3 regions of the Xanthomonas sp. NCPPB 2933 genome follow, and region 3 is predicted to be linked to each of the others. Evidence: predicted binding sites of a transcription regulator. Region 3 holds the regulator's gene; each other region holds the start of a gene.
The links. Region 3 encodes FliA, which starts transcription of late flagellar genes. Its sites were predicted from a motif close to TAAAGTTTNNCNNNCNNNGGCCGATAA; they were not measured.
Positions count from the first base shown of each region.

Region 1: AC1PLU_RS05695 (methyl-accepting chemotaxis protein) is a predicted target of FliA. The motif match lies at 2,527-2,553, and genes of this name have one in related genera.
Region 2: AC1PLU_RS03535 (GGDEF domain-containing protein) is a predicted target of FliA. The motif match lies at 3,814-3,840, and genes of this name have one in related genera.

Region 1 covers NZ_CM161518.1:1,360,273-1,370,696, reverse strand. Annotated here, with positions in the region: gene AC1PLU_RS05700 (glucose/quinate/shikimate family membrane-bound PQQ-dependent dehydrogenase) at 1-2,186, shown strand, start outside; gene AC1PLU_RS05695 (methyl-accepting chemotaxis protein) at 2,619-4,487, shown strand; gene AC1PLU_RS05690 (thiol-disulfide oxidoreductase DCC family protein) at 4,600-5,025, opposite strand; gene AC1PLU_RS05685 (DUF4166 domain-containing protein) at 5,096-5,626, opposite strand; gene pgeF (peptidoglycan editing factor PgeF) at 5,629-6,444, opposite strand; gene rluD (23S rRNA pseudouridine(1911/1915/1917) synthase RluD) at 6,446-7,441, opposite strand; gene AC1PLU_RS05670 (outer membrane protein assembly factor BamD) at 7,561-8,442, shown strand; gene AC1PLU_RS05665 (hypothetical protein) at 8,775-9,752, shown strand; gene AC1PLU_RS05660 (NAD+ synthase) at 9,772-10,424, opposite strand, start outside.
Region 2 covers NZ_CM161518.1:815,595-826,018, forward strand. Annotated here, with positions in the region: gene AC1PLU_RS03525 (S9 family peptidase) at 93-2,417, opposite strand; gene AC1PLU_RS03530 (DUF1615 domain-containing protein) at 2,593-3,684, opposite strand; gene AC1PLU_RS03535 (GGDEF domain-containing protein) at 4,077-5,951, shown strand; gene AC1PLU_RS03540 (hypothetical protein) at 6,189-6,734, opposite strand; gene AC1PLU_RS03545 (hypothetical protein) at 7,047-7,394, shown strand; gene AC1PLU_RS03550 (hypothetical protein) at 7,602-8,153, opposite strand; gene AC1PLU_RS03555 (class I SAM-dependent methyltransferase) at 8,278-9,129, opposite strand; gene AC1PLU_RS03560 (DMT family transporter) at 9,357-10,232, shown strand; gene AC1PLU_RS03565 (transporter substrate-binding domain-containing protein) at 10,385-10,424, opposite strand, start outside.
Region 3 covers NZ_CM161518.1:2,942,256-2,952,679, forward strand. Annotated here, with positions in the region: partial or broken gene AC1PLU_RS12000 (putative bifunctional diguanylate cyclase/phosphodiesterase) at 1-366, shown strand, start outside; gene flhB (flagellar biosynthesis protein FlhB) at 641-1,771, shown strand; gene flhA (flagellar biosynthesis protein FlhA) at 1,768-3,861, shown strand; gene flhF (flagellar biosynthesis GTPase FlhF) at 4,537-6,207, shown strand; gene AC1PLU_RS12020 (MinD/ParA family protein) at 6,194-7,078, shown strand; gene AC1PLU_RS12025 (RNA polymerase sigma factor FliA) at 7,075-7,848, shown strand; gene cheY (chemotaxis response regulator CheY) at 7,884-8,276, shown strand; gene AC1PLU_RS12035 (protein phosphatase CheZ) at 8,276-8,902, shown strand; gene AC1PLU_RS12040 (chemotaxis protein CheA) at 8,905-10,424, shown strand, end outside.

The sequences.
Region 1 (10,424 bases), 1.6 Mb from region 3:
TGATGTCGGTGCTCGGCCTGGTGCTGCTGCCGTTCTGGGGCGTGGCGCGTCGGCGCATGCAGCCATTGTCGGGTCTGAGCTATGTGCTGGTGACCGGCGTGCTGCCGATCCTGGGCGCAGCGCTGATCCTGTGGCCGTTGCTGGTACCGCGCAATGTCGAACTGGCCGATGCCTCCAAGCTGCCGGCCGAGAACGCAACGCCGTTCAGCCGCGCCAACGTGCCCAGCCCGGACGGCAACGTCGCGGCTAACCACGATGCCAGCAACTGGACGTCGTACGCCGGCTCCAACCTGTCCAACCATTACACCCCCGGCGCGCAGATCACCCCGGAAAACGCCAAGGACCTGAAGGTGGCCTGGGAATTCCATACCGGCGATCTCAAGCCGGCCGGCTCCAAGCTGGGCTACGCCTTCCAGAACACCCCGCTCAAGGTCGGCGACCTGCTCTACATCTGCACCCCGACCCAGAAAGTGATCGCGGTGGAAGCGGCCAACGGCAAGGAGCGCTGGCGCTTCGACCCGCAGACCAACCCGAAGGCGATGGCCGGCGTTGCCGCCACCACCTGCCGTGGCGTGTCGTACTACCAGGCGCCGGAAGGCACCGCGGAGTGCCCGACCCGGATCTTCTGGCCGATGGTCGACGGCCGCCTCGGCGCGCTGGACGCGCAGACCGGCAAGCTGTGCACCAGCTTCGGCAACAACGGCTTTGTCGATCTCAATGCCGGCACCGGCAACACCAAGCCGGGCTTCGTCGGCCCGACCTCGCCGCCTGTGGTGATGCGCGGTGTGGTGATCCAGCCCACCGGCCAGGTGCGCGACGGCCAGGAAGGCGATGCGCCCTCGGGCGTGGTGCGTGGCTTCGATGCACTCATCGGCCAGCTGCGTTGGGCCTGGGACCTGGGCAACCCGGCGATCACCGCCGAGCCGCCGGCCGGCCAGACCTATACCCGCTCGACCCCGAACGTGTGGTCGCTGATGTCTGCCGACGACGAGCTGGGCCTGGTCTATCTACCCACCGGCAATGCCTCGGGCGATTTCTTCGGCAAGGGCCGCACGCCGCAGGATGAGGAATACACCGCCTCGCTGGTCGCCGTGGACGCGGCCACCGGCAAGGAGCGTTGGCACTTCCGCACCGTCAACCACGACCTGTGGGATTACGACATCGGCCCGCAGCCGAATCTGGTCGATTGGCCGGTCGCTGGCGGCGGTACCCGTCCTGCGGTGATCCAGGCCACCAAGTCCGGCCAGGTGTTCGTGCTGGACCGCGCCACCGGCGAGCCGATCATGCCGGTCAAGCAGATCGCCGTGCCGCAAGGGACCGATCACGGCGACTTTACCGCTGCCACGCAGCCGATCTCGCCGGGCATGCCCAATACCGTGGGCGCGCCGAGCCGCGAGTACGAAACCATCATCGAATCCGATGCCTGGGGCATGACCCCGTTCGACCAGCTGGCTTGCCGTATCCAGTTCAAACAGCTGCGCTACGAAGGCATGTTCACCCCGCCGACCCTGCAAGGCTCGCTGGCGTTCACCGGCAACCACGGCGGCATCAACTGGGGCGGCGTCTCGGTCGATCTGCAGCGCGGCATCATGGTGATGAACAGCAATCGCCTGCCGTACACCTTGCAGGTCTATACCCGCGAGAAAATGAACGAGCTGGGCGTGGTCTCGGTGTTCGACGGCAAGAGCAAGACCCCCGGCTACATGGCGCAGAAGGGCCTGGCCTACGGCGCCCGCAAGGAGCCGTGGATGTCGCCGCTCAACACGCCGTGCGTGGCACCGCCATGGGGCTACATCTCCGGCGTGGATTTGCGCACGCAGCAGGTGATCTGGCGCCGTCCGCTGGGCACCGGCTACGACCAGGGCCCGATGGGCATCCCGTCCAAGACCAAGTTCGAAATCGGCACGCCCAACAACAGCGGCTCGCTCGCCACGGCTGGTGGCGTGACCTTCATCGGCGCGACCCTGGACGACTTCATGCGCGGCTTTGACACCCGCACCGGCAAGCAGGTCTGGGAGACCCGCGTGCCGGCCGGCCCGCAGGCAGCCCCGCTGAGTTACACCATCGACGGCAAGCAGTACATCGTGGCCGCCGTGGGTGGACACGACCGCATGGAAACCAAGTCCGGCGACAGCGTCATCGCCTGGGCATTGCCGGACGATGCGCAGGCCACGCCGGCCAAGTAATCGGCCGACACTGCGTTAGTGAGTGCAACAGATTGAACCGACCGTCGCGAGACGGTCGGTTTTTTTGTGGGGATTGGAAGTGGGAATCGTAAGAGCGGTTGCGAGTGTCGCGGCTGATGGGAGGCGTGCGCGCGCTTCTAAGACGCCCGCCGCAGACACGATTCCGGCGTTAATCAGCCCATGATATTTCACTCGAAATTTACATTTAAAAACTCAGATCCCGACGCCGCACAACCATTCCATCACGTACCAAACCGCACTGAAACCGCTTCCAAATCAATCACATCGGCGATTTCGTCCGCTTAGCGCCCACATTCCGACGAACGGCAATTTCACGCCGTCATGATTCGGGCTCAGCCGCCGATACCCCCAATGCAGCGTATTTCCTGCCGGACGCAGACCCATCCCAGATCACCTAGTCGGACCCAGCCTATGTTGCCTTCACACGATGCCACCGCTGTCCCCCGCCCATCTGCCGGCAGGAGCCTTGCGCGTGCCACCGGAATGGCCTGGCTTCCCGCCGCTGCGCACATCGGGCTGCTGGTACTGCTGACGCTCTACGCCGCCACGTTGGTGCCCGGTGGTTTTTGGAGCGGGCTGGGACGGATGTTGCCGGCACTGCTGGTGGTGGGCATCGCCAGTACAGGGCTATGGTGGTGGTCGCGCCGTCGCACCAGCGCACAGTTGCAGCAGGCAATCGGCGTGGTCGCGGCGATGGGCGATGAGCGCTTTCAGCGCGTGGAGCTGCGCAACGCATCCGGCGAGCTTGCGCCGTTGCTGCATGCGCTGCAGGCGACCCAGGACAAGCTGGCCATCCGCATCGACGTGATGGAACAAGGCCTGCGCCATGGCCAGTTCGTGATCAAGGCGCTGGACGATCTGGACACCATGATCCGCATCGCCGACGACGACGGCCAGGTGCTGTTCGCCAATCGCAAATTGCTCGCGATGCTCAAGCTGATCGAGCCGGATGTGCAGAGTTTCCGCCCCAGCTTCCATGCCGAAGGCTTCGTCGGCGGCAGCATCGGCGACATCTATCCGGACAGCCAGGCGGCGATCGACCGCATGCGCGCATTGACCGCTTCCAAAGCGGTGCGCGCGCCATTCTTCGGCCGCCAGATCGACTTCGTCTACAGCCCCATCATTGCCGCCGACGGCACCAAGCTGGGCACCATCGCGCAGTGGATGGACGTCACCGCGCAGGTCAATGCCGAGCAGGCGCTGATCCAGATCATCGATGCCGCCGCCGTCGGCGATTTCAGCCGGCGCATGCAGATGGACGGCATGGACGGTGTGCTGCTGTCGCTGGCCCAGGGCATCAACCGCATCTACGACTCGGTGGAAACCCACCTGGCCGCGTTGGCACGCGTGATCGGCGCCATGGCCGAAGGCGACCTCACCCAGCGTGTGGAGGGCGATGCGCACGGCATCTTTGCGCGCCTGCGCGACGACACCAACCAGACCGTACTCCGTCTGACCGAAATCATCGGCGGTATCCAGGTTGCCTCCGACACCATTCGCCAGGCCGCGGTGGAAATCGCTGCCGGCAACACCGACCTGTCCGAACGCACCGAGCAGCAGGCCGCCAACCTCGAAGAAACCGCAAGCTCCATGGAAGAACTCACCTCCACCGTGAAGCAGAATGCGGAAAGCGCGCTGCAGGCCAATCGTCTGGTAGTGGGCACCGGCGAAGTGGCGCAGAGCGGGGGCAAGGTGATGGACGATGTGGTGTCCACCATGAGCCAGATCAGCACCGCCTCGCGCAAGATCGGCGAGATCATCGGCGTCATCGACGGCATCGCCTTCCAGACCAATATCCTGGCGCTCAACGCCGCAGTGGAAGCCGCACGCGCGGGCGAGCAAGGCCGTGGTTTCGCCGTGGTCGCCTCGGAAGTGCGCGCGTTGGCGAGGCGCTCGGCCGATGCGGCCAAGGAGATCAAGACGCTGATCGCCGACTCCACCGACAAGGTCGAACTGGGCTCGGGCCTGGTGCACCGCGCCGGCGCGACCATGCGCGAGATCGTCGGCTCGGTGAAGCACGTCACCGACATCATGAGCGAGATCACCGCCGCCAGCGCCGAGCAATCCAGCGGCATCGAACAGGTCAACCGCACGGTCGCGCAATTGGACGAAGTCACCCAACGCAACGCCGCGCTGGTGGAAGAAGCCACCGCCGCTGCACGCAGCCTGGAAGAACAGGCAGTGGAGCTGGCCGATGCGGTGTCGATTTTCCGCCTGCAGCCTGCCCATAACGGCAACGCAAACGTAGTGCGTGCAAGTTTTGGAAACGCGGCGGCGTAAGCGGCCGTCACGGAATCACCGTAGGAGCGCACCTGGGCGCGATGGGCGTTACCGGTAACGCCCATCGCGCACAAGTGCGCTCCTACGCGGAGCTCGCTCGCTGAGATAAGCGCTAATCAAGAAACCGTGCACGCTGCTCGGGGCTTGGCAACATGCAATGCTCGGTGCGACCGAACCAGCGATAGCGATTGCGTGCGATTAGGCGATAGCCGATGTCGCGCACGCCGCTGGGCACCACACGCAACACAGTGGCCAGCCGCCAGATGCCGCCTAAGCCAGCCAGGACCCGCACGATCGCATCGCTGTCGGTCCACGCACCGCTGGCATCCACCAGTAGAAACGACAGCGGGTCGTCCGGATCCAGACCGTGCTGCAACAACAACGCGCGTCCGGCCTGGCCCTGCATCGCGGCAAAGCGATAACGCCCACGCCGATCGTGACGCAGCAGAAATTTGACCCAGCCATTGCACAGCAGACACACGCCATCGAAGACGATGGTCGCGGGCGCCTGGCCTGGCTTACCGCAGGGCGGCTCCACCCGAGGCGGCTCCGAGTGAGAAGGCTCCGAGTGAGGCAGCTCCACGTGAGGCACTTCAACGAGCGGTGGATCAACGCGGTTCAAGCCAACCCTCGTAGCGAATGAACGGGCCGACCAGCGGCAGGTGCACGTCGACCAGAAATCCATAGCGGCCAGCGTCGGCATGCTCGCGGCAACGCACCTGCTCGAACCAGCGCGCAGGCAGCGGAATCCAGCCGAACGCCCACACACGGGTGGCCTGCCAGCACAGCGACTGCGTATCGGTGTGCAGCGCGAATTCGAAGCGCACCGCGCCCAGATGTTCGCGCAAGCCGTTGCCGTGCCGCCACAAGCGCGAATGCATCGGCAGGCCGTCAAAACAGCGATGCCAGCGCTCGCCATTCGCGTCGGCAAGAAATTCCACTTCGACCTCCACTTCGCCGCTGCGCGGCAACCGGCTCAGCAACGCCAGCACTGGCACCAACAGATGGCGACCGCGCTGGATCTGCGCCCTACCGGCAAAGGTCTGCCGTTGCTGCACAGAATGCAGCGCACGCACCGGCATAGGCACAGGCACAGGCAGCTGCGCGAACGCGCCCTGCCCCAGCACGAACAACGGCACGCTCAGGGCGCGATCCAGGCCAGCGTGGCCATGCGCCCGCTGCAGCGATCGCGACGATGCGAGAAGAAGCGTTGCGGGTCGGAAATGGTGCACAACCCACCACCATGGATGGCGCCAGCCGGCACACCGGCCTGCTGCAGGCGCTGACGCGCCAAGGCATACAGATCCATCAACCAATGCCCTGGGCGCGTGGCAACAAACGCGCTCTGCGCCTGCGCATCGTGCGCGACGAAGGCGTCGAACACGTCCTGCCCGATTTCGTACACCTGCGGCCCCGCCGCCGGCCCCAACCACGCTACCATGTGCTGCGGCGGCGTGCGCATGGCCGCCACGCTGCGCTCCAGCATGCCGTCGGCCAACCCGCGCCAACCCGCATGTGCGGCGGCGACTTCGCTGCCATCGCCGGCGGCGAGCACGACCGGCAAGCAATCGGCGGTGAGGATCGCCAGCACCACGCCGGGCACGTCGGTCACCGAAGCATCGGCAACCGCTTCCCGCGCACCCGGCGCGACATCGTCCGCGGCACTGATCGGCTCGCCGGTCGCAACCGGCGGCGCAGCGAAGCGCACCACCTCCACCCCATGCACCTGGCGCAGCCAGTGCGGCGTGCTGGGCAGTGCCAGCGCCTCGACCAGCAGCGCTCGGTTGCGCTCCACCCGTTCCGGCACGTCGCCGTCGGCAGCATTGCGATTGCCGAGGTTGAGTGTGTCGAACGGCGCCTGCGATTCGCCCAGGCCGTAACGCAGCGTGGTCAGTGCGTGGATGCGCGGCGGTGCCGGCCAGTTGGCCGGCAACACGAACGGCGCGACGGCTGCCACCTTAGCGGCGTGCCTGCTCGGCGGCGCGCACGCTGTCTTCGCGCAACGCGGTCATCAACCGCTGCAGATCCACCGGCACCGGCGCGCTGGCGCGCACCGGCTCGCCGCTGACCGGATGCAGGAATTCCAGGGTTTCGGCATGCAACGCCTGGCGCTTGAAGGTGCGCAATTCATGCACCAATTCGTCGCTGGCGCCCTTGGGCAACTTGAGCGCGCCGCCGTACAGCGGGTCGCCGACGATCGGCGATTTCAGATGCGCCATATGCACGCGAATCTGATGGGTACGCCCGGTTTCCAGGCGGCATTCCAGCGCGGTGTGCGCACGGAAGCGCTCGCGCAGGCGGTAATGGGTGACCGCATCGCGGCCGTCGTCGCGCACCGCCATCTTCAGGCGATCGCGCGGGTGGCGGTCGATCGGCGCATTGGCGGTGCCGCCGGAGACCAGCGCGCCCACCACCACCGCCAGATACTGGCGATGCACATCGCGCGCGGACAGCTGCTCCACCAGCGCGGTCTGCGCCTGCACGGTGCGCGCCACCACCATCACGCCGCTGGTGTCCTTGTCCAGACGATGCACCACGCCGGCACGCGGCACGGCCGCAAGCGCCGGGTCGCGGAACAGCAGCGCATTGACCAGGGTGCCGTCCGGGTTGCCGGCGCCCGGGTGGACCACCAGCCCGGCCGGCTTGTCGATCACCAGCACCTGGTCGTCTTCGTACAACACGCTCAGCGGGATGTCCTGCGGCTCGGAATGGGTCTGGATTTCCAACACCACCTGCACCTGCACGCTCTCGCCGCCGCGCAAGGTGTCGCGCGGACGCGCCATTTCGCCGTTCAGCAGCGCATCGCCGGATTTGATCCACTCCGACAGCCGCGAGCGCGAGAATTCGGGGAACAGCTCGGCCAGCACCGCGTCGAAACGGCGCCCTGCGGCGTTGTCGGGCACGATGGCCTGGCGGATGGACGGGTCGAGGGGTTCGGCAGATGGGTCGGACATGGACACAGGCACTCAGGCAAAAGCGGGAATTTGGGGTCCGGGCGGCGGGAGTCAGTCGCCGGACAGGCCACTAGGCTATCATCGCGCTCTCGTTTTCCTGATGCGTCCTGCCCAGACCCATGATCCGACGGTCCACGTTTTCCGCGCCTGCGCGCCTGATTGCCCTCATGCTGGTGATGGCGTTCGTCGTCACCGGTTGCCACCGCGGCGCCAAGAACAAGAATCCCGACGAGGGCATGCCGGTCGAGCAGCTGTACGGCAAGAGCCACGGTCTGATGGAGAAAGGCAACTGGGCCGGCGCCGAAGCCAGCTACAAGCGCCTGATCGCCCAGTACCCGTACGGCCCGTACACCGAGCAGGCGATGATCGAGACTGCGTATGCGCAGTACAAGGCCGGCAAGCACGACGACACCGTCTCCAGCGTCGACCGCTTTATCCGTACCTACCCGACCCATCGCAACATCTCGTATCTGTATTACCTGCGTGGTCTGGCCAACAGCAACCGCGACACGGTGTTCCTGCGCCGCGTGTGGTCGCTGGACCCGAGCCGTCGCGATCTGTCCTCGCCGCAGCAGGCCTACAACGACTTCAATACCGTCACCGACCGCTATCCGAACAGCCGTTACGCGCCGGATGCGCGCAAGCGAATGATCGAACTGCGCGACGTGTTCGCCCAGCATGAGCTGGACAACGCGCTGTACTACCTGCGCCGCAATGCCTGGGTCTCGGCGGCTGGTCGTGCCAATTACCTGCTGGAAACCTATCCGCAGAGCGCCTACCAGTACGACGCGGTCGCGGTGCTGGCCGAGGCCTACACGCATCTGGGCAACAAGACCCTGGCCGCCGACGCGCGCCGCGTGCTGGAACTCAACAGCCCGCAGCATCCGTGGCTGACCGGCAACTGGCCGAAGTACCCGTGGGCCATCCGCAAGCTCAACCCGTTCGCTGGCGAGAAATCCGCTGCCAGCGGCGAGCGCAACTCGCAGATGAGTCGCGACTGAGACAGCGGACGCAGCTGAATACCCAAAGGGGCCGCAAGGCCCCTTTTTTATTGCGTCATTGCAGATGCAGCAGCACGCTTGCGACGGCGGCGTGCCGATTGCCGCAGGCCCTTGCAGTGCCAGACCACGGTCACGTCTGATCCACCGGGCAACCGACCGCCCAGCATGACGTAGCTTCGCGCCGGCACCCCGCGCGTTCTCGCAGCCCGCCTGCGGCACTTGCGAGCACGTCACCAGACCTGGCGCCAGATCACCGAACCGCCCGCACGTGCTGCCTATACTCGCCTCGAAGAAGATCCGACTCCCCCACAGGTGCCAGCCAAGGAGGCCGCATGTCTCGCTCCATCGTCCCATTGATGCTCATGCTGTTGCTGGCGACACTGACCGCGACTGCCACTGCGGCGCCCATCGTCTACGGCGTCAACGCCCACGACAATCGCCCCGGCTACCCCATGGCCCAGGCCGAGGCACGCTTCAAACTGCTGGCCGCGCGCAACCTGCGCAGCTACCGATTCGATGTGGACCCGCGCGATTACGCAACGCTGGACGCCCTGGTCCCGCTGGCGCGTCAGTACGGCATCACGCTGCGCCCGATGGTCTACCCGATGTCGCGCGAGATCGGCTATCAACTGGCGCGTCGCTATGCGGCCGACATCAAGGTCTGGGAGATCGGCAACGAACAGGATTTGGTGCGCGCCGAGGCCGATGCCCGCATCGCCGCAATGACCACGATGTATCTGGGCATGCGCCAGGCCTCCAACGAACTGGGCGCGGGCCTGCGCTTCACCATCAACATCACCGCCTGCAACAGCGACGACCGCAGCGCCAACGCGCGTTGCCCGGGCGATCGCAATGGCTCGTTGTGGTTTCTGGCCAAGGCCAAGGCGGCCGGCTTCAACTTCGACCACATCAGCTTCCACTACTACGCCTTCCACCGCGACGCCGGCTACTGGACCGAGTTGTATCTGGGCCAGCTGCGCACTGCCGCGCAAACGTATAACACGCCGGTGTTCTTCAACGAGCTGAACTGCGCGGAGATCTACACCGGCAATACCACCGGCGGGGCGCAAGGCGACCGCGGTTGCTACGACAGCCTGGCGCAGTTGCTAAGCAACGTGCGAACCAACTATGCCGATGTGGTGTCCGAAGTGAACGTGTACGAATTGCTGGACCAGACCACGATCCAGGGCGCCGAAGGCCACTTCGGCCTGATGTACGACCTGGCGCGGCCCAAGCCGACCCTGGACCTGCTCACCCGCTTCGCGCAACCGCCGGCCACCGCAGCGGCAGCCGGCGCGCCCGGCTACTGACCGGAATAAGCCAATCGGGCTACTGACCGGAGTAGCCATTGGTGATCGGGTAACGCCGCTCGCGACCGAAGGCGCGCCGCGACACCTTCGGCCCGGGCGCAGACTGATGGCGCTTCCATTCGTTGAGCCGCACCAACCGCAGCACGTGTTCGACCGTATCGGCGGCATAGCCGGCCGCAACGATGTCGTCGCGCGACTGCTCCTGATCGACGTAGCGGTACAGGATCCCGTCGAGCACGTCGTAGGGCGGCAGCGAATCCTGATCGGTCTGGTTGTCGCGCAACTCGGCCGAGGGCGGGCGCGAAATCACTGCCGGCGGGATCACCGGCGCGCCGCCCACGGTATTGCGCCACTTGGCCAGGCCGAACACTTCGGTCTTGTACAGGTCCTTGAGCGGGGCGTAGCCGCCGCACATGTCTCCGTAGATGGTGGCGTAACCCACCGCGTACTCGCTCTTGTTGCCGGTGGTCAGCAGCAGCCCGCCGAACTTGTTGGACAACGCCATCAGGATCACCCCGCGGCTGCGCGACTGCAGGTTTTCTTCGGTGATGTCCGGCTGGGTGCCTTCGAACAGTGGGCCGAGTGCGGCGAGCAGGCCTTCGAATGCCGGCTCGATCGCGATGGTTTCCAGCTTGACGCCCAACGCGCGGCATTGCTCGTCGGCCAGATCGT
Region 2 (10,424 bases), 2.1 Mb from region 3:
GATATGTCTTGCGTATTTATCGGTAAGGCATCGCGGCCAGGGCCGCTCCTACACGACAGGGTGCCTGCGTCACCGTGCTGCCTGTGCGCCTGTCAGTTCTTGGGCATCGGCTTCATCTGATACTCCGCCGGCGGCGTGGCGCCGAGCAGGTACTGCACGAAATAATCCCAGCGGCGGCGTGTGACATACGGTGTGAGATCGCCATAGCCATGTTTGGCGTTGGGCAGCATCAGCATGTCGAAGTTCTTGTTGGCCTTGATCAGCGCATCGGCCACCAGCAGGGTGAGATACGGCGGCACGTTGTCGTCCAGGGTGCCGTGCACCAGCATCAGCCGGCCCTTGAGGTTGCCGGCGCGGCCGGCGTTGGCCTGGTCGTCGTAGTTGGACGTGCCATCCTTGTTGACGATGTGTTCGCCGTGGTACTTCTCGGCCCAGTCGTCTTCGTAGCCGCGGTTGTCGTGGTTGCCGCTTTCCGACCAGGCCACCTTGAACAGGTCCGGGTAGCGCAGCATCGCGGCGGTGGAGGCGTTGCCGCCGCCGGAGTGGCCCCAGATGCCGATGCGGCTGGTATCGAACCAGGTATAGCGCTGGCCGAGTTCTTTGATCGCGGCGACTTGGTCGGGCAGCGTGTTGTCGCCCATGTTGGCGTACCAGGTGTCGTGGAAGGTCTTGCTACGCCACGGCGTGCCCATGCCGTCGATGGCGATCACGATGAAGCCCAGCTCCGCCAACGATTGATTGTCGCCGTGGCCGGCAAGGAAAATGCGGCCACGTACCGATCCGGTCTGCGGGCCGGGATAGATGTAATCGATCACCGGGTATTTGCGCGCCGGGTCGAAGTTGCTGGGCTTGAACATCAGCCCGTACAACGTGGTCTTGCCGTCGCGCGCCTTGACCGTGATTGGCTCCGGCGGCACCCAGCCGGCGGCCTTGAGGCGGCTGATGTCGGCAGTGGCGATCGTGCTGACGCTGCGTCCGTCGCCGGCATCGCGCAACAGCGTGACCGGCGGGGTGACTGAGGTGGAATAGGTATCGACAAAGCGTGCGCCATCGGGCGAGAGCGCAATGTGGTGATCGGCCACTTCGGGTGTGAGCAGCACCGGCTCACCACCGTCCAGGCTCACCTTCCACAGCTGCTGGTAGTACGGGTCCACGCCCGGCGTGCGGCCCACACCGACGAACCACGCGGTGCGTGTCACCGGGTCCACGCGCAACAACTCGGTGACGTTGCCTTCGCCGGTGGTGATCGCGCGCTTGGGTTTACCGGTGCCCAGATCGTAGAGATACAGCTGGCCCCAATCGCTGCGTTCGGAGAACCACACCGCCTCGTTGCTGCCGGGCAGGTACGCCCAATTGGCGGCGACCTGGCCGCTTTCGTAATAGGTCTTGGCGGTTTCGTCGAAGGCGGTACGCACCTCGCCAGTGGCGACATCGGCGATGCGCAACCAGGTCTGCTTGTGGAAGCGCGAGGTGGAGGCGAAGGCCAGCGTCTTGCCGTCCGGCGCCCACTTCACATCGTCCCACAGGCCAGGCGAGCAGCTCACGTCGTCGCACAGGGTGGAGCGGTGCTGATCCGGCGGCAGTTTCAGCCGCAGCACGCTGCGCGTGGGCACGTCGATGACCACGCGCTCGATCATGGTCACGTCCTTGTCGCCGGCCAGCGGGTATTTCCACGACTGCAGTTCCGGATGCCCTAGCTTGGTGCTGACCAGATACATGTCGCCGGTCTTGCGCTGGTCCTGCTGGAAGGTGGCGATCTTGCGCGAGTCCGGCGACCAGGCAACGATGGCGTTGTCGCTGTGCTGCCAGCCGGCGTTGTCGGTGGCGTAGCCGAAGTTTTCCACGCCGTCGCGGGTGAGCTGGGTTTCCTGGCCGCTGGCCAGATCGCGTACCCACAGGTTCCAGTTGCGGATGAAGGCTTCGCTGCGCTTGTCCGGCGACGGCACGCCCGGCTCGGCCTTGTCCTTCGCATAGAGCTTGCTGCAGCGCGCACGCGTGTCGCAGACCACGGCGGTATCGCGGACGTTGAGGCGGTAGCGGCCATCGGCGGTGCGCTTGACCACCGGTGCGAACGTGTCGGCCTTGAGCGGTTTGTCGCCGGTCTTCAGCAGCGTATTGAGCGAGCCGACCAGCGCGGACTGCTTGAACAGCGGCGCGGTCTTGCCGGTGGCGGTGTCCAGCTGCAGCAGCCGGTTGCCGGTGGCATCGTGATCGACATAGACCACATGGGTGGCGTCCAGCCAGTCGATGCGCGTGGCTTGGTGATCGACCAGCGGTTGCGCCAGATAGCTGGTGAGGCGCTCGGCGCGGGCGTAGTCGGCCTCGGTCACGCTGGGGACCTGCGCGCTGGCCAGCGCGGGCAGCGCGGCGATCGCCAGGGCGGTGAGCAGGTGGCGCATCGGCAACGGTGTGAGCATGTGGACCTCGTCGGAAGGGGCGCGCGTCGATGCGGTCGACGCAGCCCCCTGATGCTACCTGGCCCGGCGGTGCGTGTGCCTCTGCCATAGGTCGTGCCATGGCCGTAGACCAAGCCGTTGCGACAGGCGCAACGTGCGCCGACATCCGGGGTGTGCCGCGCGCGCGGGCGTGTGGCTACTTGCCCATGCAGCGTTTCCAACGCTCGTTCACCCGCTGCGCGAACCAGGCGGTGGTGAGCGTGCGGGTGATCTTCGGGCTTTCCAGGGTGATACCCGGCAATACGGCGCGCGGCAACGGTTTGCCGGTGCTGCGCTCGGCCAGCGCGAACACCTGGCGATACAGATCGGTGTCCTCGAAATCGGCCGTATCGCCGGCTTCCAGCGCACGGCGCAGTTGCCGGTCGCTCATCGCCAGCTGGCTGCCCAGGGCGCGTGCGGCACGTTCGGTGCCGCCCGGTGCCTCCAGGCTGGCGCCGGGTGTGAGCAGGTCGCCGTCCAGTGCGAGCGCGATGCCGCTGGCCTTGCTCAGCGCGGCCTGGAAGGCGGCATTGCGGCTGGCGTACCAACCGGCGTTGAAGTCGGCGAAGCGATACAGCAGTGCGTCGTAACTGGCCGGATACCCGAGCAGATGTCTGGTGCCGAACCAGAGCCCGCCGCGACGGCTGAAGACTTCATGGCGCATCGAGTCGCCCGGTGGATACGGATAGCGCTCGGCATGCTGCTCGGCAAACGCGATGCTCACCTGCATCGGCCCGGCGGTGTGCACCGGATTGAGCCCGTCGAACAGGCGCGCGCCCAACGGCACGCTGCCGGTGAAATCCTCGAAGATCTTGCTCAACTCCTGCTCGGTGCGCGCGCTCGCAATGCGCGTGGCATAGCTGCGGCCATCGGGGGAGTCGATGCGCACGGCGGCGTCGACCATGAAGCTGGGAATGTGGTGCGCACTGGCGCGGCGGTCGATCTCCGCGCGTGAAATCTTGCCCAGGTTGGGAACGACGGGATTGGCCTGATAGGTCGACTCCTGCTCGGTCACCGCCAGCACCGCGCAGATGTGCTCGGGGCTGGTGTCCAGCGCCTGCGAGGACAGCGCCACGTACACATCGTTGGCCCAGCCGGCGCGATCGGTGAGGGTGGCCGGCAGGCGCCGGGCGATATCGGCCTTGACCGCATCCGGAGAGTGTTGCGGCGCACGCGGGGCCTGGGTGGCGCAGGCCGACAGCAAGGCGACGGCAAGCAACGTGAGCAGGCGGGGCAAGCAGGATGTCACGGCGTCTCCAGATATCGGGCGGCAACTGCCGTGCGGCAGTTTACGTCGCTGCCGGACAGGTGCCAGCACACACCGGCACACACCGGCACACACGGGATGCCGGCAGCTCGCTGCGTCGGTCGCTCCGATTCAAGCCAGGTGCGATCAGGCCGATAACGAGCTCGATCAGGAACGTCGCGATCACGGTGCCTGGCATGCCTGCCGGTCATCATTGCAGAGGTTGCTGCATCGATGTCGCGTTCAAGCAGACGCCGACCTCGCCCAATTCCACCGCTGTCCACCCATGGGAGTGCCTGAAATGCCGCAGCAACCAGCAAGCCCGGTTCGGGTCGGAGGTGATGCCGTGGTCACGGTCCCGGCGCGTTGTGCCTTGTCGCCGTCATGAGTCGCCGATGAGCCTTCTTGCGGCACGCTGGCAACGGGTCTTGGCGGGGATCGCATTACTGCTGAGCAGCGCGGTGGTGTGGGCGCAGCCGCAGCCATGGAAGGCGATCGAATCGGCCGCAATCGACGACCCCAAGGCCGCGTTGCAGACCGCACAGACCTTTTTGCAGCAGGCGCGCAGCAATGGCGATGCCGACGCGCAATTCTGGGCCTTGCTGGCCCAGGCGCGCATCCTGATCTCGCTGGAAGACAACGATCATCGCCAGCTGGTGCTCAGCCAGGCGCGTACCGTGTTGGAGCAATTGCATGGCAACGCCGCGCAGGCGCAGCTGTGGCTGGATACCGTGCAGGCACTCAGCGATGTGCGCGAAAACCCCAACCGCGGCATGGTGACGCGATTGGAAGATCTGCGTCAGCGGGCGCGGGCACTGGGTCGCAACGATCTGCTGTGCGAAGTGGAAGCGGTCGACATGTGGAGCATGCTGGCCTCCAGCAGCAGCGATGAGGCATGGAAGGCGGCGCAGGCCAGCTACCAGTGTGCGGTGCGCGAGCACACCTTGAGCCTGGAGCTGGACGCGTTGACCCAGCTGGGGTCGCTGGCCAGCCGTGTCGGTGGGCGCATGGCAGAAGACAGCGAAGCCGAAGATTATCTGCAGCATGCCTTGACGCGCCTGCACGGCCAGCCGGCACGCTTCCAGCGCAGCCTGATCGAATACGAGTACGGCACGTCGCTGGCCGCGCAGCAACCCGAGGCCGCCTTGCTGCATTTCAAGCGCGCGCTGGCGCTCAGCCGCGAGCTCGGCGATCAGGCCGGCGTGGCGGCGGCACTGACCAGCGCCAGCGAAGCCCTGAGCGAAACCGGCGATGCGAATGCGGCACTGGCAATGGCGCGCGAGGCACTGCCACTGATGCAGAAACAAGGCAATGTTGGTCGTATCGCCGCGTGTCATGCAGTGTTGCTGCAGGCATTGACGGTGTTGAAAGCAGACAGCCTGGGGGCCGAGATCGTCGCGGCCAGGGCGGCGGACGACCCGAACCTGACCTTGAGCCGGCGTGCGCAACTGCTCGATGCCATTGCCCAGGCGCTGGCAGCGCAAGGCCGCCATGCCGAGGCGTATCAGGAACTGCAACGCGCCAACACGCTGCGCGCGCAAAGCCTGGACCGCCAACGCGACACCGTGATGCTGCGCTTGCAGGCGCGCTACGAAGATGCCCGCCGTGGCGCCGAAACCGCCGAGCTGCGCCGCCGTAGCGAGACTGCGCAACTGGCCTTGCAGGCGCGCGAAGCGGGCCAACGCACGCTATGGATCGCGCTATGTGCGGCCTGCCTGCTGTTGCTGGGCGCCTTGGTGGTGCTGGCCTTCGGTGCGCGCCATCGCCGTCAGCTGTCGCGGCTGGCGATGCGCGACGAACTCACCGGCCTGCCCAATCGCCGCGCCATTCGCTCTGAAGCGCAACAGCAGATCGAGCAAGCGTTGCGCTCGCAGATCCCATGCATGCTGGCGTTGATCGATCTGGATCACTTCAAGTTGATCAACGATGTACACGGCCACGCCACCGGCGATGCGGTGCTCAAGGCGCTCGCCAGCGCCTCGAAGCTGGCCTTGCGCACGCAGGATCGCCTGGGCCGCCTGGGCGGCGAAGAATTCCTGCTGGTATTGCCGGGCTGCAACGCGGAAGAAATTCCTGCGGTGTTTGCGCGCCTGCGCAGCGCCGTGGCCGCGATCCAGATTCCCGGCCTGCCGGCAGACCAGCCGGTGCGGTTCTGCATGGGAGCGGTCAGCGTCACCGCCGCCACCGGCCTGGACGTGCTGCTGAGCCAGGCCGATCTTGCGTTGTATGCAGCCAAGACTGCCGGGCGCGATCAATGGGCGGTGTGTTGAGCGTGCGTGCGTCGATCGCGTATTTGCGGATCGCGCTTTTTAAATCGCTGGGGTCTGCAGTCGCGCTGCAGCATCGAGCAACGATGCCGCTCTAAACCGCATGACGTTTTTCATCGCAGTGCGTTGTGCACCTGCGTGTGAGGTGACCAGTGGAGTCAAACGAAGCGAGAAGGCTCGATCGCGCCTTGCGGACCACGTGCCGCGGTCCGCAAGGCGCCACCGACGATACCGTCGTGCTTACTGGCTGACTTCCTGCATCGGCACCTTGTGCTCCTTGGAATATGCGCGCTGCGCGGTATTCAGGGCTTCGATATCGACATTGAGCTGGGCCGACACGGTTTCCAGGTCCTTGGCCAGCGGTGCCAGCTCGGTATTGGTGTAGCCGTTGGGCAGTGCGGCAAAGCGCTCCAGCGCGGCCATCATCGCGTCGGCGCTCTTGAGGTAGGCCGACAACTTGCCGTCCAGATCCTTGGCGTTATCCGGCACGCCCGAGGCCACGGCGGCATTGGCCTGCGCATTGGCGGCAAGCGCCTTGCGTTGGCTGCCCAGCGCGGTCTTGTAGCTGTCCAGCGGCTTGTGCGCGATGGCATCGTTCACCAGGCTCTGCCCGCGATCGCCGGACACCCACGGATCGATGATGGTCACCGCGCCATTCCAGACCGAGATGTTGTGCAACAGATAGTCGCTGGAGGAGAGCTTGGAGGCGCCGGTGGTGGTGCCGCCGCCGCAGGCAGCAAGCAGCAGACTGAGAGAGACAAGCAGGAGTGTGGTGAACGTCTTCAAAGCGAAAGATCCTTGAGGGAAGACTGTTGTCGCCGTTGCATGGCGTCACAGCAAAAAAATCCAAGGAAGCGTCCAGACAATCCGCGTGGCAGTGCTGCCGGCTATCTTCCTTGAGACGAATGCAGCGTGGAGCGTTCCATGTCACTCGATCGAGTGCGCTGCGCGGCGATTATAGCGGCTGCGACCAGGCTGCACGTGCATAGCGTCGTGTTGCAGTTGAAGGCCGCGTCCTGTCTGCGCGCGATCACGCCGACAGGCGCCGATGCAAAGTGCCAGCGGTAAACTGCGTCGCACGATTGCAGAGAGGCCTGCTTGAAAAAACGTCCCAAATCACCACCACCACCGACGCCGGCGCCTGCCAATTCCCGCATCGTCGACTGGCTTGTCCGCGGGGTGGTCCTCGTGATCGCGGTGGCCTGTTGCGGGCGGCTATGGTTGTTGCTGCAGGCGGTGATCAGCGGGCGCTATGTCAGCGTCGTTCGTGGTCGGCCGGCCAGGACGTTCTATGCCGACACCGACCCGCAGCGCTACTGGATCTCGATCGGCTGGGATGGCCTGTTGACCACTGCCCTGTTGGCGATGGTGGGTGTGTTTGCGTATCTCGCATGGAAGGATTACCGGCGCGATCGTGCCGAGGCCATGCGGCGCGGCAGACGCTGATGGCAGGTCACGCACACCGACCATCTCCACTGGCCCTTGCCCGCCTACCGTCGCGGGACCTTACGCGGCATGGATGCCGCGTAAGCGCCTACACGGACGTACTTGCGGCGTGTCCCGCGATGGTAGGCGGGCAAGGGCCTTGCAGCAAAGCCGCAGATCATTGGCTACGCACACCTGGCAGTTTTGTTCGCGACTCTTGAACAGACTTCATGGTGTCCCACGCTTGCGCGAAGGTTTGGCTGCGTTGCGCTTCGGCCAGGTGTCGTAGCTGTAGACGAACTCTTTCTGGTCGGCACCGCTTGTCGGGTCACAATGCCAGGAGCTGGCGACGATGCCGGCTTCCAGCACATCGTCGACCTCGCGCACGGACTGCGATTCGAAGGCGCAGATCGCCCCGTAGAGTTTGACGTCCCAGTCCGGGCTTGCCGTTTGATGGGCATGCTGCACCAGCACAATGTCGCTGCCTTGGAAGTGGTGCACCTGTGCGCTGCGGTCGCGCGCAATGCTGAAATAGCACGGCGCACCGATGCCCAGCGGAAACACTTCATCGTCGCGCAGCACTGCGCATTTTCCAGCGTGCTCGCCCAAGCGAATCGTGCGCCCGGCCAGTGTGGCGGTGGTGACAGGGTTGGAGAGTGTGACTTCAGACATGGGCTGCGCGGGCGGTGTCTGTGCCTGCGATTGCGTCTGTGCGCCTGCTGGCGCGCACAGCATCAGCACGAGTGGGGCCAACCATAAAGCAGTGAGATGGAGGCGCATGCAACATCCTTGTCGAGGGCGGTGCAGTATCGCAGATTCATCCGCTATCGCTGTCTGCATGGCCCACGTGTTGAGGCTTCTCAATGATGGCGGGGGCGGTTGTACCTGATCGCGCAGACGATACTCAGCGCCGCGCAGGCAACGTCGCCAGCACACCATCCAAGGCGAGTTGCGTGCTGAAACCAGCCTTGCTCAGGCGCTTGCTCACTTCGTTGGGAACATCGCGCCCGCTGGTGAATTTGTTGGGCGCGCCGGTGTAATGGAACATGCGCCCGCCGCGGCGCAGCACGCGCGCCAGCTGGTCGTAGAACACCTGCGAATACAGCTCGCCGGCAATGCCGAAGCGCGGCGGGTCGTGCAGGATGGCGTCGACCGAACCGTCTGCGAGCGTGGTGACGTGCTGCGAGATATCGGCGTGTGTCAGCTGCAGACGCCCACCGCTGGCGTCGTCGTCCGGATCCGGCGACCACGGATTGAGGGTGCGCAGCCACAGCACGTCGGCGTTCTTTTCGAACGAGTGCAGTTGCGCCACGTTGGCCTCCAGGCAGCAGGCGGCGAAATAGCCCAGGCCACCACAGGTATCCAGCACGACCTTGCCGCGCGGATCCACCAGTGCCACCTTGCGGCGCGCATCGTCGAACGGCGACAACTGCGCCGACGGCAGCATCTTGATGCCGTCGATCTCAAAGGTGGGCGCGCCCCATTCGGTCGGCACCAGCTTGATCAACGCACCGTTGAAACGCGAGATCGGCGCAAAGTCGTCGCCGTCCCAGAAATACAGCGTGCGCTCCTTGAGCTTGCCCGGATACGGGTAGCCCCTGCCGCGCCACTGCCAGGTCTGCGCATCCAGCTGCGCAGTGCCGGTACTGCGGCCCAGGTCCAGCGACCCGGTCCATTGAGTCAGACCATTTCCGCGCGCGGCAAGCAGGGCTTGGGCGTCAGAGAGAATGAGTAGTGGGCCGGAGTAATGGGGCACGGGTGACAGGTCTGGATTCGGACGCGTAGCGCGCGCGCCGGTGTCAAGGAAGGAATCGGCATCGTAACCGACCCATAGCGTGCCGGCATCCTGTTGCCTGCAAGTAACCCGGGAGTGCGCAAACAGCGGCTGCGCGCAACGATTCCTCCAACGCATGGCGCACCGCATACTGTGTACTGCCCGCACCGACACCGCGTCGGATCGGCGCCAACCGTGGAGTGTCGGCAATGCTGAAGGGTGTGTTGTTGGGGTTCGCCTGCTATGCGGCCTATTCGATCAGCGATGCGTTCGTGAAGCTGCTCGAAGGCACGTTGCCGGTCTACGAAGTGCTGTTTCTCGGCGCGTTGCTGATGCTGGTGGCGGTGCCGTTCCTGAAGAAGCCCGACGACCGCCTGCGCGAGCTGGTGATGGCCAAGCAGCCCAGTCTGTGGCTGCTGCGCGCGCTTACCGGCGCGATCGGCAATCTGACCTCGGTGATCGCCTTTACCACCTTGCCGATGGCCGAGGCCTTTGCGCTGATCTTCTTGATGCCGATTTTCGTGACCGTGCTGTCGGTGGTGTTCCTCAAGGAAGAAGTGCATTGGCGGCGTTGGTCGGCGGTGATCGTGGGCTTCATCGGCGTGTTGATCGTGTTGCGTCCCGGCTTTCGGCATCTCACCCACGGGCATGTGGCGGCGATCGTCTGTGGCCTGGTGGGTGCGATCTCGGTGATCACCTTGCGCATGGCCGGCCATAGCGAGAAGCGTTTGACGCTCTATGGCGCCGGCGTGATCGGCCCGTTGGTGATGGGCGGGATCATGATGTTGCCGAGCTTCGTCTGGCCCACGCTGTACCAGTGGTACTTGCTGGCAGGCTACGGCTTGCTCGCGGGTCTGGCGGCGATTTGCCTGATGTACGCCACGCGCATGGCGCCGGTGAGCGTGGTGGCGCCCACGCAATACAGCCAGATGTTGTGGGCGATCGCGTTCGGCTATCTGCTGTTTCACGACCATCTGGATTGGCCGATGGCGGTGGGCATCGCGTTGATTCTGGGCGCCGGTTTGTTCACGCTGGTACGCGAAGAACAGGTGTCGCGTTGGTGGCGACGGACCAAGATTGTTTGAGGTCGGCGCGGTGCGCCGCGGGAATGGGGAGTCGGGAAATGGGGAATCGGAAGGGCGCTGTTTCGACATGTCGCGATGCGCGTGATGCTGTTGCGATTCCCTATTCCCTATTCCCTATTCCCTATTACCTATTCCCTATTCCCAGCTGAGCGTTACGGTGACGTAGTGGATTCCGGGCGCGGTGCGCGCCAG
Region 3 (10,424 bases):
ACGCTCGGCCAGCTCAACGCGCTGGGCGTGCGCATCGCCATCGACGATTTCGGCACCGGCTATTCCAACCTGCTCTACCTGCGCAAGCTGCCCGCGCACGAACTCAAGATCGACCGCAGCTTCGTGCAGGCGATGGACACCTGCCCCGAAGACATCGCCATCGTCGCGGCCGTCGTGGCGCTGGCCCACACCATGCGCCTGCAGGTAGTGGCCGAGGGCGTGGAGACCACCGCCCAGCGCAACACCCTGGAACGGCTGGGCTGCGACCAGCTGCAGGGCTATCTGCTGGGCCGGCCAATGGACGCAGAGCGTTTTATCGCCACGGTGGTCGCCCAGCGTGATGGCGTGCGCCGCCAGGCCAGCTGAGCAAAAAGCATCAAAAAAACGACCGTAGACCTGCATCCACGCTCGACGACCCGCCAACCGAGCCGAGCACCAGCCTGCAGTTGGTCAGCCCTCGCGCCCGATTCCCGACCTGCGGCCCTCCCGCTAACCACCCAACTACAACACCCCGCCAGCGGCTCCACGCGCGGCCCCTGCGTCCCGATTCCCCAATCCGAATCCCCAATCCCCCAATCCCCGCCCCATCAACTGGAACGCCGCTTGCATGAGGCAGGGCTGACAAGTCACCGGCACCTCCATGTCCGAGTCCGAAGACGGCGGCGAACGTACAGAGCTTCCCACCGAAAAACGCCTGCGCGAAGCCCGCGAGCAGGGCAACATCCCGCAGTCGCGCGAGTTGTCCACCGCTGCGGTGTTCGGCGCCGGCGTGTTCGCGCTGATGGCCCTGGCCCGCGGCATCGGCGATGGCGCCAGCGTCTGGATGAAGACCGCGCTCAGCCCGGACCCCAAAATGCGTGAAAACCCGATGGCGCTGTTCGGCCACTTCGGCGACCTGCTCCTGCAACTGCTGTGGGTGATGGTGCCGCTGATCGGCATCTGCCTGGCTGCCGGCCTGGCCGGCCCGCTGCTGATGAGCGGCCTGCATTTTTCCGGCAAGGCGATCATGCCCGACCTCAACAAGCTCAACCCGGCCAACGGGATCAAGCGCATGTGGGGCAGCAATAGCCTGGCCGAGCTGGTCAAGTCGGTGCTGCGGCTGCTGTTCGTCGGGCTGGCCGCCAGCCTGTGCATCTCCAAGGGCCTGCACGGCCTGCGCTCGCTGGTGAACCAGCCGCTGGAACAGGCCGTGGGCAACGGGTTGGACTTCACCAAGAGCCTGCTGTTCTACACCGCCGGGGCCTTGGTGCTGCTGGCTGCCATCGACGCGCCGTACCAGAAGTGGAACTGGATGCGGAAGCTCAAGATGACCCGCGAAGAGATCAAGCGCGAGATGAAGGAGAGCGAGGGCAGCCCGGAGGTCAAGGGGCGCATCCGCCAGATGCAGATGCAGATGTCGCAGCGCCAGATGATGGAAGCGGTACCCAAGGCCGACGTGGTGCTGATGAACCCGACCCACTACGCGGTGGCGCTCAAGTACGAGGGCGGCAAGATGCGCGCCCCGATCGTGGTGGCCAAGGGCGTGGACGAAATGGCCTTCCGCATCCGCGAAGTCTGCGAACAGCACCGGGTGTCGATCGTCACCGCCCCGCCTTTGGCACGCGCCTTGTATAGGGAAGCTCAAATTGGCAAGGAAATTCCCGTGAGACTCTATTCGGTCGTGGCCCAGGTGCTGTCCTACGTCTACCAGTTGCGTGGCTGGAACGGCGGCCCGATGCCGGAATTGCCTTCCCTCGAAGTGGATGAGTTCGGCAAGGGAGCCAGCGCATGAGCGCCCAACCCGCACCGCTGAATGCCCGACGCATCATGGAGTTGCTGCGCAACGGCCTGGGCGCCCCGCTGGCGCTGATGGCCATGCTGGCCATGCTGATGGTGCCGCTGGCCGCACCGGTGCTGGATGCCTTGTTCACCTTCAACATCGCCATCTCGCTAATGGTGCTGCTGGCGGTGATCTACGTGCAGCGCCCGCTGGAATTCACCATTTTCCCGATCGTGCTGTTGATGACCACGATGCTGCGCCTGGCGCTGAACGTCGCCTCCAGCCGCGTGATCCTGATCAACGGCCAGGACGGCCATGCCGCAGCCGGCAAGGTCATCGAGGCGTTCGGCCAGTTCGTCATCGGCGGCAACTACGCGGTGGGCATCGTGGTGTTCGCGATCCTGACCATCATCAACTTCGTCGTCATCACCAAGGGTGCCGGGCGCGTGTCGGAAGTGACCGCGCGCTTCATCCTGGACGCCATGCCCGGCAAGCAGATGGCCATCGACGCCGACCTCAACGCCGGTTTGCTGACGCGTGAGGAAGCCAAGGCCCGCCGCGAAGAGGTGCGCGAGGAAGCCGACTTCTACGGCGCGATGGACGGCGCCAACAAGTTCATCCGCGGCGATGCCATCGCCGCCATCATGATCCTGTTCATCAACCTCATCGGCGGCATGGCGGTGGGCATGTTCCAGCACGGCATGAGCTTTGTGGATGCGGCCTCCACCTACACCCTGCTGTCGATCGGTGACGGTTTGGTGGCGCAGCTGCCGGCCTTGCTGGTGTCGTCCTCGGTGGCCTTGCTGGTCACCCGCGCCTCGCGGGCGCAGGACATGCGCGGCGCCATGATCAGCCAGGTGTTCGGCCAGCACCGCGCGTTGGCGGTGGCTGCGGCCATCCTGGGCCTGGTCGGCCTGGTGCCGGGCATGCCGAACGTCGCGTTTTTGACGCTCGGCCTGATCCTGGGCGTGATCGCCTGGAAAATGTACAAGCGCAGCCTGGTCATCCCGCCGACCGGCGACCCCGCCACCGACCCCAAGGCCGCAGCGGCGGCCACCGCCGCCCAGGCCAGCTCGGAACTGAGCTGGGACGAGCTGCGCCCGATCGACCCGCTGGGCCTGGAAGTGGGCTACCGGCTGATCCCGCTGGTGGACAAGAACCAGGGCGGCGAGTTGATGGCGCGCATCAAGGGCGTACGCCGCAAGCTCACCCAGGACATCGGCTTTCTGGTGCCGCCGGTGCATATCCGCGACAACCTGGAACTGTCGGCCAACGCCTACCGCCTGCTGGTGCACGGCGTGCCGGTGGCCACTGCGGAAATCTATCCCGATCGCGAACTGGCGCTGGACCCGGGCGGCGCACTCGGCCAGCTCGACGGCATTCCCGGCAAGGACCCGGCATTCGGCCTGGACGCCACCTGGATCCAGCCGCATCAGCGCGCCTATGCCGAATCGATGGGCTACACCGTGGTCGACCCGGCCACCGTCATCGCCACCCATCTGTCGCACCTGATCCGCGAACACGCCCCGGAACTGCTCGGCCACGAGGAAGTGCAGCAACTGCTGGCGACCCTGGCCAAGACCGCGCCGAAGATGGTCGAAGACCTCACCCCCAAGGCGTTGCCGCTGTCGGTGGTGGTGCGGGTGCTGCAGAACCTGCTGATCGAGCGCATCCCGGTGCGCCAGCTGCGCAAGATCGTCGAAGCGCTGGTCGAGCACGCCCCGCACAGCCAGGACCCCACCACCCTCACCGCCGCGGTGCGCACCTCGCTGGGTCGCTTCATCGTGCAGGAAATCGCCGGCATGTCGGCCGAGCTGCCGGTCTACACGCTGGCCCCGCAGCTGGAGCGCGTGCTGCAGGAATCCACCCACGGCAATGGCGTGGCACTGGAACCCGGCCTGGCCGAGCGCCTGCACCAGAGCCTGGCCGATTGCGTCGGCAAGCAGGAAGCCCGCAACGAACCGGCGGTGGTGCTGGTACCTGGCCAGGTCCGCGCAGCGCTGGCCCGCCTGGTCCGCCATAGCGTGCCGACCCTGTCGGTACTGGCGTACAGCGAAGTGCCGGAAGACAAGCGCCTGAAGCTGGTCGGCACGATCAGCTGAGCCTGACGCACCTCGTAGGAGCGCACCTGGGCGCGACGGGCTCTACCGGGACAGCCCGTCGCGCCCAAGGGCGCTCCTACGACACGCGACGTGCTGCGGACCAGAAAAGCTTGCTGACATCACTGTAGGAGCGACCTTGGTCGCGAGGGCGTTACCGGGAGGGCCCATCGCGCCCGGGTGCGCTCCTACGAACCCACCCGCGCCCGGCCCTCTCGCTGCAGACAGGCGACCGACCACCGCACCCAGCGTCGGAAAGCCGCCACTCGTTCAAACCTCCAATCGATTGCACGACGCTGGCCGTTTCGAGACCTTGCGGGCGCTCCACGCTCGACCTCCCACCCGCCAGCGCATCCACCCACACAGTGGATGCCAACGCATCGCGGTCCCAGAAAAAAGTAAATAAAACCAGTGACTTGAAATCTTGCAGCCGGGCCGATCGCACAGCTCCAGCCTGTCCCAACACTCCAGATCCCCGCGCCGGAACCCCGGCACCGCGTTTTGGCACGCCGCGTGCATTAGCTCTGGCGAGACCGCAGTCAGCTTGATCGCTGCGGGGCGAGCAGCAGCACTTGGAACAACCGAACGGGACAGGCAACTCATGACGCTGGCAACACACCCACATTCATCGCGCACCCGTCCGGCGTCCGGCGGGTCCCGTTCCTGGAGGCACTTCGCATGAAAATCAAACGCTTCGTTGCCCCGGACATGCGCACCGCATTCCGCATGGTGCGTGAAGAACACGGCCCGGACGCAGTGATCCTGTCCAACCGCCGTACCGCCGAAGGCATCGAGATCGTCGCTGCCAGCAACTACGACGAAGAACTCGTGCAGCGCGCTCTGGAAACCGCGCGCTCCGAGACTCCGGCAGCTGCGGCGGCACAGATCGAACAAGCGCCGGTCCAGCAGGCGCCGGCCAGGCCGGCCGCGCCGTTCCACGCCCCGCTGAAGCCGGCCAGTGACACCGGCAGCAGCCAGCGTCAGCGTGTTGCCAGCGCCGCAGACGACATGATCGCCGCGATGGCGCTGCGCCAGCCGGTCAACGTGCCGCGCTCGGCGCCGGTCGCCGCACCGGTGCGGACTGCCGCCGCCCCGTCTGCCGCCGCTCAAGCATTGGCCCACGCCGTTGCAGTTGCCGCCGCACCGCGCCAGGAACATGCGCTGTCGGCAGTGCCGGAACAGCTGTTCGCCGACTTCCTGACCACCGCACCGGTGCAGGCTCCGGTGCACGCTGCCCCGGTGCAGGCACGCACGCCGATCATGGCCGCCGCGCTCGCCACCCACGCCTCTTACGGGCAGGACGACGACGAGCAGGACGACGACGGCTTCGACATGGACGACGCGCTGCCGCAGATCCTGCCGCCGGCCGCATTGCCGCCGCTGGTGGCCGCCCCGGTCGCCCTGGCCGCCGTGCCGGTTGCCGCCGCCCCGGTGCCGCAGAACGACGAAGAACTCAAGCAGCTGCGCGGTGAGCTGGCGCTGATGCGTCAGATGATCGAGCGCGAAATGAACCGCCTCACCGACGAGCGCCTGCGTGGCTCCCCGGTGCGTGCGCAGGCCCTGGAGCTGATGGACGACTACGGCTTCGACGCCGGTCTGATCCGCGATGTGGCCCTGCAGATTCCCGCCGATACCGAATTGCACCGCGGCCGCGGGCTGATGCTGGGCCTGCTGTCCAAGCGTCTGCCGGTGGCCCCGGTCGACCCGCTGGAACGCGGCGGCGTGATCGCCCTGGTCGGCCCGACCGGTGCCGGCAAGACCACCACCATCGCCAAGCTCGCCCAGCGCTTCGCCGCCCAGCACGCCCCGCGCGACGTGGCCCTGGTCACCACCGACACCCAGCGCGTCGGCGGCCGCGAGCAGCTGCACAGCTACGGCCGTCAGCTCGGCATCGCGGTGCACGAGGCCGACAGCGCCGAGAGCCTGCTGGAACTGCTCGAGCGCCTGCGCGACTACAAGCTGGTGTTGATCGACACCGCCGGCATGGGCCAGCGCGACCGCGCCCTGGCCGCGCAGCTGAACTGGCTGCGCGCCGCGCACCAGGTCACCTCGCTGCTGGTACTGCCGGCCAACGCCCATTTTTCCGACCTCGACGAGGTCGTACGCCGCTTCGCCCACGCCAAGCCCCAAGGCGTGGTGCTGACCAAACTCGACGAGACCGGCCGCTTCGGCAGTGCCTTGTCGGTGGTGGTCGACCACCAAATGCCCATCACCTGGGTGACTGACGGACAGCGGGTCCCCGACGACCTGCACCGCGCCAATGCCGCCAGTCTCGTTCTTCGCCTTGAAGATTTGCGGCGCGCTGCCGATAAGCCCTGTACTCCGGAGCACAACCATGCAGTCGCGTGAATACGCCAAGCTGACCAACGCCTTCCCCCTGACGGCGACCCGTCCCGAGCCCTTGGGCCCGGTGCGCACCATTGCCGTGACCGGTGGCAAGGGCGGCGTGGGGAAAACCAACATTTCCGCCAACCTGGCCGTGGCCCTCGCCGAGATGGGCAAGCGCACCCTGCTGCTCGACGCCGATCTTGGCCTGGCCAACCTGGACGTGGTCTTGGGCCTGTCGCCCAAGTACACCCTGGCCGACCTGATCGCTGGCCGCTGCACGCTGGACGAAGTGATCATCGAAGGCCCGGGCGGCGTGCTGGTGGTTCCGGCCGCCTCCGGTCGCCGCCACATGGCCGAACTGGCCCCGGCCCAGCACATCGGCCTGGTCAATGTGTTCTCCGAACTGGAACGCGACCTAGACGTGATGGTCATCGACACCGCCGCCGGCATCACCGACAGCGTGCTGACCTTCTGCCAGGCCGCCCAGGACACCGTGGTGGTGGTCTGCGACGAACCGGCCTCGATCACCGACGCCTACGCGCTGATCAAGGTGCTCTCGCGCGAACGCGGCGTGGACCGTCTGCAGATCATCGCCAACATGGTGCGCGACCCCAACGAAGGCCGCTTGCTGTACGACAAGCTGTCGCGGGTCTGCGAAAAATTCCTCGGCGACGTGTCGCTGAACTACCTCGGCCACGTGCCGCAGGACGACTGGTTGCGTTTGTCGGTACAGCGCCAGCAACCGGTCATCAAGGCCTACCCCGCCAGCCCCTCGGCGCTGGCCATCGCAGAAATCGCGCGGCGTACCTCGCGCTGGCAGGCCCCCACCGTGCCACGCGGCAACGTCGAGTTCTTTGTCGAACGCATCATCCAACGGGGGGTCGCCGCATGAGCACCGCTACCGCAACCGCAACGACGGCCACCGCGCAGTACCGTGCAGTGCAACGCAACAACGCCAACGACATCGTCACCCAGCACGCAGACCTGGTGCGCCGCATCGCCCACCATCTGGCCGCGCGCCTGCCGGCGAGCGTGGAAGTGGACGACCTGATCCAGGCCGGCATGATCGGCCTGATCGAAGCCTCGCGCAGTTATGACTCCGAGCAGGGCGCCTCGTTCGAAACCTATGCCTCGATCCGTATCCGCGGCTCGATGATCGACGAGATCCGGCGTGGCGACTGGGTGCCGCGTTCGGTACACCGCCGTGCCCGCGACGCTGCTGCTGCAGTACGCAAGATCGAACAGAACACCGGCCGCGCCGCCGCCGCCACCGAAGTGGCCGCCGCGATGGAAATGCCGTTGCCCGATTACCTGCGTCTGATGGAAGACGCCGCGCGCGGCCAGGTGCTGAGCCTGGAATCGCGCATCGAAGATCACGGCGAGCTGGACACCACCGCCAAGGGTGGCCCCAACCCGCAGCAGATGATGGAGCGTGGCGAGTTCGGCCGCGAGCTGGGCAAGGCCATCGGCCAGTTGCCCGAGCGCGAGCAGCTGGTGCTGTCGCTGTACTACGAACAGGAATTGAACCTGAAGGAAATCGGCGCCGTGCTCGGTGTCAGCGAATCGCGCGTCTGCCAGATCCACGGCCAGGCCGTGGTGCGTCTGCGCGGCCGCCTCAAGGTCTTCGAACTGGCCGATGCCGGTGTCGAAATTGACGAATGATTTTTTCGCGTATTTTTTAGTGTTAGGAGCTTGATGTGAACAAGAACATGCGGATTTTGATCGTGGACGACTTCTCGACGATGCGACGTATCGTCAAGAATCTGTTGGGCGATCTTGGCTTCACCAATACCGCAGAGGCCGAAGACGGCAACAGCGCATTGGCTGCATTGCGGGCCGGCCCGTTCGATTTCGTGGTCACCGACTGGAACATGCCCGGCATGACCGGCATCGACCTGCTGCGCAACATCCGCGCCGACGCCAAGCTCAAGCACCTGCCGGTGATGATGGTGACCGCCGAAGCCAAGCGCGAGCAGATCATCGAAGCGGCCCAGTGCGGCGTGAATGGCTACATCATCAAGCCGTTCACCGCGCAGACGCTGGAAGAAAAGCTGGGCAAGGTGTTCGAACGTCTGGCGGCGACCGCCTGATGAACGCCACCGTGGAAACCAATGCCGAACGCGCTGCCTTGATCGACCGCCTGCAGGGCGCGCTCGATGCACTGGAAAGCGGTGACGAAGCCGCCTGGAAGCGCGAGGTCGATCACCTCGCCGCCTTGCGTACCCGTCCGATGATGCAGGGCCTGAGCCGGCTCGCACGCGAACTCGGTCAGGCGCTGGGCGAACTGCCCACCGTGCCCGAAGAAGCCGGCGAGCTGGACGATGCGTGTTCGCGCCTGGACCACGTGGTGGAAATGACCGAAAAGGCCAGCCATCGCACGCTGGATCTGGTCGAAGAATGCCGTGAGCTGGCCAACCAGCTGCGCGACGGCGGTCTGAATCAGGACCAGGGCGCGCTGATGGACAAGATGCGCCACAACCTGACCGAACTGTCGCTGGCGCAGAGCTACCAGGACCTGAGCGGGCAGATCATCCGTCGCGTGGCCGGCATCGTGCGGCGCGTGCACGAAGGCTTCGGTGCGCTGGGCCTGCCGCCCAAGAGCACCGAGCCGAAGAAAGACGACGGCGGTCTTGCCGGTCCTGCAGTCAAGGGCCTGGACCGTCACGCGGTGTCGCAAGACGACGCCGATGACCTGCTGTCCGGATTGGGGTTGTAACCATGAGTGCTGTTCCAGACGATATTGCTGCCGATTTCATCGTCGAGGCCCAGGAAATCCTGGATCGCCTCGGCGAACAGCTGGTCGCGCTGGAACAGGCACCGGACGAAGCCGACCAGCTCAACGCGGTGTTCCGCGGTTTCCACACGCTCAAGGGCGGCGCCGGCTTTCTGGCGATCAAGCCCATGGTGGAGCTGTGCCACGCCGCTGAAGAAACCCTCGGCATGGCGCGCTCCGGCCAGGCGGTGCTGCAGGCGCATCACTTCGATGCCGCGCAGCAGTCGCTGGATTATCTGCAGGCAATGCTGGATGCGATGGGCTCAGGCGAAACCGTGCCGCATGCACCGGCCTCGCTGATTGCGCAGTTCGATGCCAAGAGCGGCCCGCCGGCGGTCAAGGCCGCGCCCAAGGCCGCGTTGGCTGCCGTGGCCGCAGCGTCGCACGATGAGGGTCATGCACCCGCGCCCGGTGCCAAGGCCGCACCCAAAGCAGCCGCAAAAGGTGCCGAAGCCGAACAGACCGTGCGCGTGGACACCAAGCGCCTGGACGCCATCGTCAACCTGATCGGCGAACTGGTGCTCTCGCGCAATCGTCTCAAGACCCTGCGCACCCGCCTGCGCGACGAGGAACTCGATCGCGCGGTCAGCGTGCTGGATATCGCCACCGCGCGTTTGCAGACCGCGGTCATGCGCACCCGCATGCAGCCGGTCAGCAAGGTGTTCTCGCGCTTCCCCAAGGTGGCCCGCGATGTCGCGCGCACCCTGTCCAAGGAAGTGGAGCTGGAACTGATCGGCGCCGAGACAGAACTGGACCGTAATCTGGTCGAAGCCCTGGCCGACCCGCTGGTGCATCTGGTGCGCAACGCGATCGACCACGGCATCGAGTCCCCTGCCCTGCGCGAAGCCACCGGCAAGCCGCGCAGTGGTCACGTGCGCCTGTCTGCGCAGCAGGAAGGCGACTACGTCAGCATCGAAATTCAGGACGACGGCGCAGGCATCGACCCCGAGCGGCTGCGCGAAATCGCCCGCAACAAGGGCCTGATCGACGCCGAAGCCGCCGCACGTCTGAGCACCGACGAGTGCCTGCACCTGATCTTCATGCCGGGCTTTTCGACCAAGGCCGAGGTCACCGACATCTCCGGCCGTGGCGTGGGCATGGACGTGGTGCAATCGCGCATCCGCGAACTCAGCGGACAGATCCAGATCCAGTCGGAACTCGGCCGCGGCAGCCGCTTCATGATCCGCGTGCCGCTGACCCTGGCGATCCTGCCGACCCTGCTGGTGCAGGCCGGCGAAGCCGTCTATGCACTACCGCTGGCCCGCGTGGTCGAAGTGCTGCATGCACCACAGACATCGCTGGGCTGGTTCGACGGCCGCGCCGTGCTGGACCGCCGCTCGCACACCTTGCCGCTGATCGACCTGCGTCGCTGGCTGGGCGTCCCGGCCGAACAACCGCCGCTGTTGACCGTGGTGCTGCTGCAGGCCGGCGAAACCCGCTTCGGCCTAGTGGTGGACCAGGTCCG